DNA from 3 places in the Paenibacillus sp. MMO-58 genome. Region 3 is predicted to be linked to each of the others. Evidence: riboswitches for the same ligand, from Rfam matches in the RefSeq annotation. Region 3 holds a riboswitch; each other region holds the start of a gene.

Region 1 (3,274 bases), on a different contig from region 3:
GGGTACGTGCTATTAACAATGCTAATCTTAAATTCAAGGGTGCTCCGTAACTGTCTAATTTCTTTGTACGTTGTGATAACTCATTCAATTTTATTGAGGTTATTGCACGAGGGAAATCTTCATTGAACTGAGAGAAGTAACTTAACCCCTGGCCTAGTATCATATCTTTCATTTCTTGTATTAATGCCCTTGCTCTTGACTCATCTTCAGTATGATCATACCGAAACCAAACTTCACTTTTCTTTTGACGAAGAACATTTGATTGGAACCAGTTTAATTTATTAATCAATCGTGTTCTAAACTCACAGTCATAGACAGTTATTTTGCTTACAGGGATAAACTCTCTAATTGTATTAGGAAGGAAATCGAAGTGAACCCCCAACTCTACAACGCACGATCCACCATACTTATCCGCCTGTATCACAATAGCATTGATTACGTGGCTGCCGTTATCTTTTACAAAGTGATGATCTGTTCCAATAAATCCAATTTTGTTTAGTTCTGGTGCTAGATATTTCTTAATTAGCTTTCTAAATTCACTTGTTTTCATTCGCGATTTACCTCGGCAGATACGTTTTACGTTTAATTCGAGAAGATACTCTACGTATCCTTTAACTAATTCTGATTAAAGTAACCTTTACTTCAACAAAAGCTGCAGTAGGATCCTTCGATCCGCTGAAGCTTTTGTTTGAACTATAGTCTCCCGATAGTTGAATTCTTATTTCGAATTTGCAAGTGTATATCCTCATTCTGCACATCAATAAACTTTACTAACAATGCAATTTTGTTCTCAGAATTTATACGTTCCCAATAGTAGTCTGCTAATTCATTAATTGAATCAGATAGTGGTACCTCAAATGGTTCACCTTCGAATGGCTTAAGTACACCATCCAGTTCTGAACTATAGGTATGTATGCAATGACCTATTCCCTTTTTGAATCCGCTGTATTGATACATGTTACGTATACAAACTGAAGGATCATTGTCCTTTGTTTTGAGAATTGATAGGCTGTATTGTTTAAGTTCTGTGTTAATTATACCTGAGATTCTTGGGGTAAAGTGGGGAGCATCTGGTTCAAACTCTCGAAGCATTAATGATTCGTGAAAGGATCTTTGGTCCTTTAATCCTTCATAAATAGTTTCAGTTTGATCACCATTAGAGACAATGTGTACTTTATCCCTATGTCGTATAGGATAATAAATTATTAGAGAAGGGTCTTCCATTAGGCTAGGATCAAATGCTTTGTTTCTTACATTAGCCCCCTCTCTTTCAAATACTCGATTTCTACTGTTAGCGCTTCTTCCCATAATCCAGTACACCTGAACATAATGCGATCCTGAAGGAGTCATACCTACAATAAGTGTTCTTCCGGGATATGGATTTTCAAACAAATCGTATTGAATTGTTTTCATTTGCTTCTTCTCCTCTCGAATAAACACAAAGAGGTAAGGGGAATTCCCCTTACCTCTGCCCAGGCGTACGGCTACAACTTATATGCTTCCTCATGGATCCCCATGCTTCGCCAGTCACATATAAGGCTCTAAATTAGATATATAATAACAATTTTCAATGTTTTTTTTGTCATTATGTAACTAACGTTCACCGTTAGTTGAACAACTTGTTACCCTTGTTATTAATTCTCAACATTATAACTTTGAAGATTACCATCGTATCCTTTATCAATTCTAATGATCTGATTTGGATTATTCATGGGATGAACAACTGCAATAAAATGTTGATCGCTAGATGTAGATTCTTTGAAGCTATACTCAATACTTTCAATAATCATTTCATCTTGATAGTTTTTTCTGAGATATTCTTCGACTTCTTCTTTAAACATCCCTTTAGATATTGGATTTCCGTAACCAAGGCAATAGATTAAATAGCCAACAACTATTATTACGAATATCACTAAAGCAAAGATTAAATAACGAACTTTCATTTAGATTTCATTCCTTTAAAATGTGTTATATATAAATTTAATCTAATACTTTATTTACGGATTTCGCAACACTTCAACATTTAACATATTCGCGAATCGACTAATCTATCCGCCCTTTCTTAATCACAATCGTCTGCTCTTTCGCCGCTTGCATCTATTTGAGCAGTCCCACCGCCAAACTGCCACCCCTTGCTCTCAATAAATTCAATAAACGCTTCCAAAAACTCGTTATGCCCTAAATCACCTTCATTTGCATAAACACTATCATTGATTTGAACTCCAAAAGGTCCTTTCAAGTATCTCACTCCACTTCATAATAACCTTTCATTTATCACCTTATATTACCACGCAATCCTGCCCGTTAGCTCAATGAATAAATAAAACGTGCAATCCGAAAGGGATCACGTACTGTTTAAAACAAGAACATCTATCTATAACGAGAGTCGCAGTTAACGCGACTCCGGTTGTAGATAGATGTTCTTATCGTCAGACAGCTACCTCTCATTCTGTACCTGTGAGGGGGAACTTCCCAAGTATATGGCATTAAAGAACTTTATTTTCACAGACAAATAATAATCTTCTTGAATTAAAGAACTTTATTTTTCATTAAAGAATTTTATTTTCCCTCAGCAGCAATGGCGGATGGACGTATCAATCAACTGAACTTGTAACCTTCCTGTAATATTCCGCTCAGGTTCCTTTCATTATCGGCTCCTATAATAAGGGACAAGACCCCCCTTTATATATTCTCTATTGTTGCCTGCGGCTGATTGCCGCAGGCTTTTTGTTTGCGCAGCAAAAAGCCCCCGCAGGAAAATCCCACGGGGCTCATATATTAAAGTTCCAAAATCATAACGCCGTAAGCCGGCATCTCTACATCGTTTTCCACTGCTGCTCCGGTCAGGAGGTCTGTTACGCTCTGCTTCACCTGAATCGCAACCGGCTTATCCGAATAGTTCAGCAGGAAAGCGTAAGAAGCATCCTTCGAGGATCGAATACCGATCTCGACTTCAGCCGGGGCAGTGATCCGGTCCGCGAGAGGCGAGCGTAAACCAATCTCATCCAAAATCCCATCGACTACCGGTTCGCTGTAGGCAGCTCCTAAGTACCAGACTTGGCCTTCCCCAACATTCCGGCGGGTTAACGCTGGCTCCCCTTGATAATATTCGGATGAGTACCGGGCGACAACTTCCGCTTCCGGGTTCTGAACGCTAAGCACCTCGTTGAAGCCTACCGCCTTCGTGCCTTCGGACAATCGGCCTTCCCATTGCAGCTCTGCCGCATTCACTTTGCCTTTAATAAGCGTAAAGTCCTCAACCGTAATGCCGCAT
Region 2 (3,274 bases), on a different contig from region 3:
TGCTCACCTTGTCCCCGTCGAACGTCAGAGTAGCAATCATGGAGTCGTACGCTTTGTTCGAGCGCTGCGTTGGAGTGAACACAAAGTTGCCGAGGGAATAAAAAATCGGTTTGCCCTTATACGTCTCAATGCCCTGCAAGCAATGGCTATGGCTTCCTATTACGGCATCTACCCCCGCGTCGATAAAAGCCTTCGCATACGTTCTCGCATAGTCCTCCGGGTAATCCTGGTATTCGTTATTCCAGTGAATATAGATGACTGCAATGTCCGAATATTTAACCGCGTTCTTGACGTAACGCATCATCGTATCAAAATCGTAACCCGAGGCGATGCCTGCCTTGTTATCCCCTGCATACCAGCTTGGGCCGGAGAGCACCCGGCTGATGCCAACGATTGCTACCTTTTTCCCGTTGACCTTCTTGGTATAAGCAGTGAATGCCTCGTCGATATTGCTGCCGGCACCGGCATGGCCGATCTTGTATTCGTTCAGATAATCTATCGTGTCGTTCAGCGCGTCCACCCCGTAGTCGAGCGTGTGGTTATTCGCAACGGATACTCCGTCGATCCCGGAGTTAACGATCGCTTGCAGCGTTTTGGGAGCGGAACGGAAGGTGTACGTTTTAATCGCCTTTTGCCCGCGTGTCGAGATCGGAGTCTCGAGATTGGCGAAGCTGATGTCGGAGCCGGATAACAGGCCTCGCACCTTTTCAAACGGGTAATTCACGCCATACTTTTCCATATTCGCCGCAACCTTCCCGTCCAGCAAAATATCCCCTGCAAAGCTGATCTCGATCGGCTTATCCTCTGTGGCAGCCGGCTTTGCCGAAGCAGAAGAGGCTACCGCCGTCACATTGCCCGCCGCCTCCAGATTAAAGCCCAGAAAAAGAAGCAAAGCCATTACGTATTTAAGCACGCTCATTCGCATCGTACCCTCCATGGAATCTATGTATCTTCCAGCCAAGACTACTAATGTGTATGCCGGTTGGAAGAAATAGATTACTAGAAGGGAAAGACTTTTCTTTCGCTCAAACTTTTGATACAGTAAGAAAAATAACGTTGCATGCGACTGGCGAAAAAAGTGGAATCAACCACGAGGGAGCATGCAGCTTGGACGTTCCGTTCGCCTGGGAAAAGTATCTGAGGACAGACTTGCGTTTTTTCGCGAGCCTTCCGCAGGTGCTTTTTTTCGTTCATGAACAAAATGGCATGGAGGGATTGGAATGACAAAGCTCTTGAAAGCGAAGGAAGCAGCAGATCAGGTATACGAAGGAATCCGGACGAAGGTCGAAGAGTGGAAGCGGAACGGGGTCCAGCCTCATATGGCGACCATTCTGGTCGAAGGAGATCCCGCATCGGCTTATTATGCCGGGGCCAAGCAAAAAATTGCCGAGAAGCTAGGCGTAGCTTTTACTCTCCACGCGTTCACGGCAGAGGTTGCGGAAGAGGAGATCCTTCAGCTCGTTCACCGGCTGAATAACGATTCATCCGTTCATGGCATTATGTTGGAGCTGCCCCTGCCCCGGCATCTGTCGGCGAGCACCATTGAGAAGGCAATCTCCCCGCTGAAAGACGTGGATGGAGTTACGCCCGATAACAAGCTTGCTACGGTAACGGGTGACACCGGTCTCTACCCGGCCACTCCCCAATCCTGCATCCGGCTTCTGAAGCATTACGGTTATACGCTTGAAGGCAAGAATATAACGCTCGTGGGACGCGGCCAGACCGTCGGACTCCCGCTGTTCCATATGCTTCAGCGCGAGAACGCCACCGTAACCGTCTGTCATTCGCGCACGCCGGATATCGCTTCTCATCTGAGCCATGCCGAAATCGCCTTTGTCGCGGTCGGCCGTCCAAACGTCGTTACGCCAGATATGGTTCATCCCAATCTCGTCATTATTGATGCCGGAATTAACGAAACGCCGGAGGGTAAAATGGTTGGCGATGTTGCAATCGACGTTCAATCAAGCGCAGCGGCGGTGTCCCCTGTACCTGGCGGGGTAGGAACGTTAACAACGGCTATCCTGTTCGAGAATCTGATAAAGGCTATTGACCTTCAGCTCGGGGAGGGCAAATAAATGACTACAACAATAACGTGGGATGTTTCTATCCGTCATTTTCTGCAGCAAGCCGGCAGTTCCAATCCTACGCCGGGTGGAGGAAGCGTAGCCGCATTGATTGCTGCGCTTGGAGCTTCGATGACTTCAATGGTTGGGAACTTGACTCAGGGAGAAAAATTCGCCGATATTCAATCCACTATTGCTGAAGTTTTAGATAAGATGCGTCGATCAACGGCAGAATGCGAAGGGCTGCTTCAGGCGGATAGTTCTTCTTTTAATAAATACATGGATGCGCTAAAGCTCCCTAAGAGCTCGGATGAAGAGAAACGTATACGCAAAAACGCGCTTCACGAAGCTACGATTCAAGCGATTGATGTTCCTCTACGTCTCATTGAGGTGTGCAGGGAGGGTCTAACCTTTACCCATCGCATTGCGGAATCTTCTAACAAAAACGTCATCTCCGATCTGGGGATTGGAGCGATTTTGTTCGAAGCTGCGGCCCAGTCTGCACTGCTGACGATCGAGATCAACCTGGCCTCGTTAAAGGACGCGGAGCTGAAGCAGCTCTATTCGGACAAGGTAGCTTCGCTAATGAACGAGATTCAGGATCTGAAAAGCAGCTCCCTGCAAATCACGCGCAATCGCATCTTTAATTAGTTTTCCATACGAAATCCAATGTAGCTGAATAGAAAAAGGCTGTCCTTAGTCATCTTAATGACTTATAGGAACAGCCTTTTTACTTAAGCTTCCTCTACAATCGCTACGCCCCAACGCTCAAGCTCAATCGTGTCACCCGAGCGGAGCTCGCGGTCCGCGAGCAGCTCGGCGCCGTCTCCATGAGGATAGACGAGGGATTGCGATTCATCCGAATAATTGAAATAATAGCGGATTGTTTTGCCGGACTCGTTAGTACCCGTCTTCACGATAATCGGGAACTGGAGCTCTTGATCGACTCCCCAAATCCCTGCTTCGCGGCATGCTCCTTCCAGCACTTTGCGGGCAACCGCTTCGCTTGGCAGGCAGCCGATATAGGTTGCGACGCCTTCGCCATGCCGGTTGGTCGTGATCGCCGCGTATTGTCCCCAATGCGGGTGATCGTACCAAGCCAATACTTCCGCCGTAGTTGGCGTAAGCAGCTCCATCCATACCTCTACGTTATTGTCAGACTCGCCAACGCCAAACGGATTCCCTTTGAGCAACACCTTTTTAGGCTCCAC
Region 3 (3,274 bases):
GAAGGAAAAGTTATCGCGCGATTCGAGCCAACGACGCAGCCGGCCGATTTGGAACTGGCCATCGAGGAGGCATTATCCTCGGAGCAATAAGTCTAATTATTGCGAAAATGGTAAAGAAGCAGGATAAACATGCGCCCCGGAGAAGTTTCTTTTAAGAAAAATTTCGAGGGAGGCATTCGCATTGAGTAAGCTTGTGAAGGTAGCTATGGCGGTTACGGCTGTTTTTGCCCTGCTTATGCAACCGGTCTCGGCTTCGGACAAAACAACCAAGTTCAAAGTGACGCTTGTCAGCGTGGAGTTGGTTGAGAATAACCATGTCGGTAACGAGTGGTTGACTAAGGCTTACGTGAATGGCAAGGAAGTTCAGAAAAGCAAAAGCATTACCCTAAGCTTGAAATCAACGGATAGCATTAAGCTGAAGGCATATGCCGAAGAGCAGGACAAAATTCCCGATAGCAACTCAGCCAACGATACCGTAAAGGTATCGTCTATCACAAAAACCGTCAATAAAGCGTTGAAGGTCGTTGTGACGGAGAATCGCGGCAGGTATTCAGGGAACACGGCTGAGTGGAAGTTTACCTATAAAATTGAAAAGTAATCCATTGGCCGATGCTTCCCAAGAAGCTTCGGCTTCTATTTTTTTAGCGATCAAACCTGGCCTTAAATTGTTCTTTGTCTCCGTTAAAAACGTTAATGTCGACGTACGCATCGATACCGGGGATATGGCCCCGATTGTTGTATTGCCAGAATAACCAACTACGGTCTCCTCGTAAACGCGGATGCTTGACGATATCCCTGATCCAGATTTCGTAATCCTTAAAGCTGCCATCTATATAGGTATTAAAGGTATCGTAAGTTACGTACAGGATAGGCTTCTGCTTATAATGCTCCTCCAGATGGCTGGAGAGGATGGTCAGTTCCCGCTGAATGCGGGCGACATCCTTATCAAGCGCAATCTCGATATCGATAACGGGCGGGAGGTTAGCGGGATCATTGGGTACCTCTTCGATAAAATGCGCCGCCTGCTGGGTGCCGGTGCTCTGAGTTGTGAAAAAATGATAAGCGCCGATCCTCATTCCTTGGCTTCTGGCTTGCTCCCAATTCGACTTGAACTCCTTATCCGTCATATCCTTTCCTTCCGTTGCCTTGATATAGACGAACTGCCATTTGCCGCTGCCAGCAACCTTGCCCCAATCAATCTCGCCCTGATAGTGGGACACATCGATCCCTCTTACCTTGTATTTAGACGCAAACAGGTTGTTATGCCAAATGATGCCCTTATATTCCAAAACGCCGGAAATGATAAGGAGCAGCAGTATACACGCGGTGCTTTTCTGCCATCTGCTTAGCTTCATAGCCACCCATCCTTTGTACCTGCCTTTAATTTTACCTTGAACACTCCAATACATAGACGTCAGCTTGTCCTTATTTGTTTCCGCAATATTTAGCTTGCTCCGCGAATATGCCCGGTATATGATAAAAGTAAATATATGGTATGTGCGACTGGCGTAAACGTGGAGAACCACGAGGGAGCACATATGTCATCAGCCGTACGCCTGGGCAGAGTATCGTTTCTCGTGAAGAGAGGCGATGCTCTTTTTTATTGGGGAGGATGAAGCGGATGCAGAAGAGAAGAAATGTAGCTATTCTGATCTACGACAACGTGGAAGTGCTGGACTTTACGGGACCGTTCGAAGTGTTTATTACGGGCAGCAATCGAGGGCAGGATTTTCATGTGTTCACCGTGTCGGAAAAGACAGCTCCCGTTAAGGCCCTAGGCAATCTGAGCGTTAATCCGGCCTATACCATTGATAACTGTCCCAAGCCCGATATCGTACTTATCCCAGGCGGCTTGGGCTCCCGTCAGGAAATGCACAACAAGGTGCTGACCGATTGGATCAGGAAATGCGCTGACGAGTCGGAGCTGCTTCTATCCGTCTGCACGGGATCGCTGCTCCTTGCGAAGGCGGGAGTGCTGGAAGGGCTGAAGCTGACGACGAATCGTCTTGCAACCGACGAACTAAGGCAGGTCGCCCCGGCATCCGCCGAAATCTCCGAGACCGCCAGATATGTGGATAACGGGAAAATCGTAATGTCTGCCGGCATTTCCGCCGGCATCGACATGTCCCTCTATGTCATCAGTCGCCTTCATGGCAAGGAGAGAGCCTTGCATACCGCAAAATTGATGGAATACGATTGGGTGCAAAAAGAGCACTTCTGATCAAATATAAAAGACGTTTTCCTGATAGGATAGCCGTAACGATGAGCGAGGGAGCTGGATCAATCTTACGAATGGAACATTACGCACGAATCCAAAACGCGATTACCTTTATAGAAGAACAGCTGCAGGAGGCCCTTAGCTTGGAGGCGATAGCCGCCCGGGCGGGATTTTCGCTGTACCATTTTCAAAGGTTGTTCCATGCCATTACGGGCTTTACGGTGCAGGAATACATTCGGAAGAGAAGGTTAAGCAGAGCTGCCGAAGAGCTGAGAGTTACCCGTCAAACGGTGCTTGATATCTCGGTGTCTTACCAATACGGCTCGCAGGAGGCGTTTACCCGTGCTTTTGCCGGTTATTTCGGCATGGCTCCGGCACAGTACAGGAAGCATCAGGGGAAGGTTGCCTTGCAGCTCCCCATTGATCTCGTTGCACTAACGGCTAATATCCGAGGAGGATTGACGATGTACAAACCGGACATCATTGAACGGCCTGCGACTCGTATTATCGGTTATAACTACCCGACCAATCTGAACAACGAGCGGTATTTCGAGGAGATTCCGGGTTTCTATGCGCACTTTGGCAATCATGAATACTTTATGCGCATTCCTAACAAAGCGCGGCCGGCTTTTGCTTATGGCATCCCCCATGGCTACAGCGAGGATGGCGCCTTTTCGTTCCTTATCGGCGAGGAGGTCACTTCGTTTGCGGAGGTAGAGGACGGCTTCGCCTGTCTGGAGCTTCCCGCCGGCAAATATGCGGCTTTCCGCAACGGAACGATGCCCGAAGTTGGACAAAACGCATGGAAATACATCTATGGAACCTGGCTGCCTAACAGCAATTACGAGCGGGGAGAGGGACCGGACTTTGAAGTGACGGATGTTCTGAACTCCACACCGCAGAAAATCAGCATGACCATCTATATCCCGATTCGCTAAGCAAAGAAGAAACCTAGTAGAGCATGACGAAATTCTCGGCATGTTCTTTTTTTTGTGAGATTTGTTTTGATAAATTTTCCATAAACTATATTGACAGTCGATATATCGATACTTAATA

What was found. Region 3 has a riboswitch for ZMP and ZTP ahead of WFJ73_RS25545 (DJ-1/PfpI family protein). Riboswitches for the same ligand answer to the same signal wherever they lie in the genome.
Region 1: another riboswitch for ZMP and ZTP. It lies ahead of WFJ73_RS15240 (IMP cyclohydrolase); the one in region 3 lies ahead of WFJ73_RS25545 (DJ-1/PfpI family protein).
Region 2: another riboswitch for ZMP and ZTP. It lies ahead of WFJ73_RS29135 (bifunctional 5,10-methylenetetrahydrofolate dehydrogenase/5,10-methenyltetrahydrofolate cyclohydrolase); the one in region 3 lies ahead of WFJ73_RS25545 (DJ-1/PfpI family protein).

The regions. Positions count from the first base shown of each region.
Region 1 is NZ_JBBCVY010000004.1:378,475-381,748, reverse strand. Features, by position in the region: gene WFJ73_RS15245 (DUF4304 domain-containing protein) at 1-550, opposite strand, end outside; gene WFJ73_RS15240 (IMP cyclohydrolase) at 694-1,413, opposite strand; ZMP/ZTP riboswitch at 1,464-1,541, opposite strand; gene WFJ73_RS15235 (YfjL-like protein) at 1,635-1,943, opposite strand; gene WFJ73_RS15230 (hypothetical protein) at 2,063-2,239, opposite strand; gene WFJ73_RS15225 (beta-galactosidase) at 2,779-3,274, opposite strand, start outside.
Region 2 is NZ_JBBCVY010000015.1:19,436-22,709, reverse strand. Features, by position in the region: gene WFJ73_RS29140 (CapA family protein) at 1-919, opposite strand, end outside; ZMP/ZTP riboswitch at 1,053-1,137, shown strand; gene WFJ73_RS29135 (bifunctional 5,10-methylenetetrahydrofolate dehydrogenase/5,10-methenyltetrahydrofolate cyclohydrolase) at 1,221-2,075, shown strand; gene WFJ73_RS29130 (cyclodeaminase/cyclohydrolase family protein) at 2,076-2,714, shown strand; gene WFJ73_RS29125 (beta-galactosidase) at 2,798-3,274, opposite strand, start outside.
Region 3 is NZ_JBBCVY010000010.1:147,512-150,785, forward strand. Features, by position in the region: gene WFJ73_RS25530 (glutathione peroxidase) at 1-90, shown strand, start outside; gene WFJ73_RS25535 (hypothetical protein) at 182-598, shown strand; gene WFJ73_RS25540 (glycoside hydrolase family 25 protein) at 642-1,355, opposite strand; ZMP/ZTP riboswitch at 1,490-1,569, shown strand; gene WFJ73_RS25545 (DJ-1/PfpI family protein) at 1,622-2,221, shown strand; gene WFJ73_RS25550 (effector binding domain-containing protein) at 2,293-3,156, shown strand.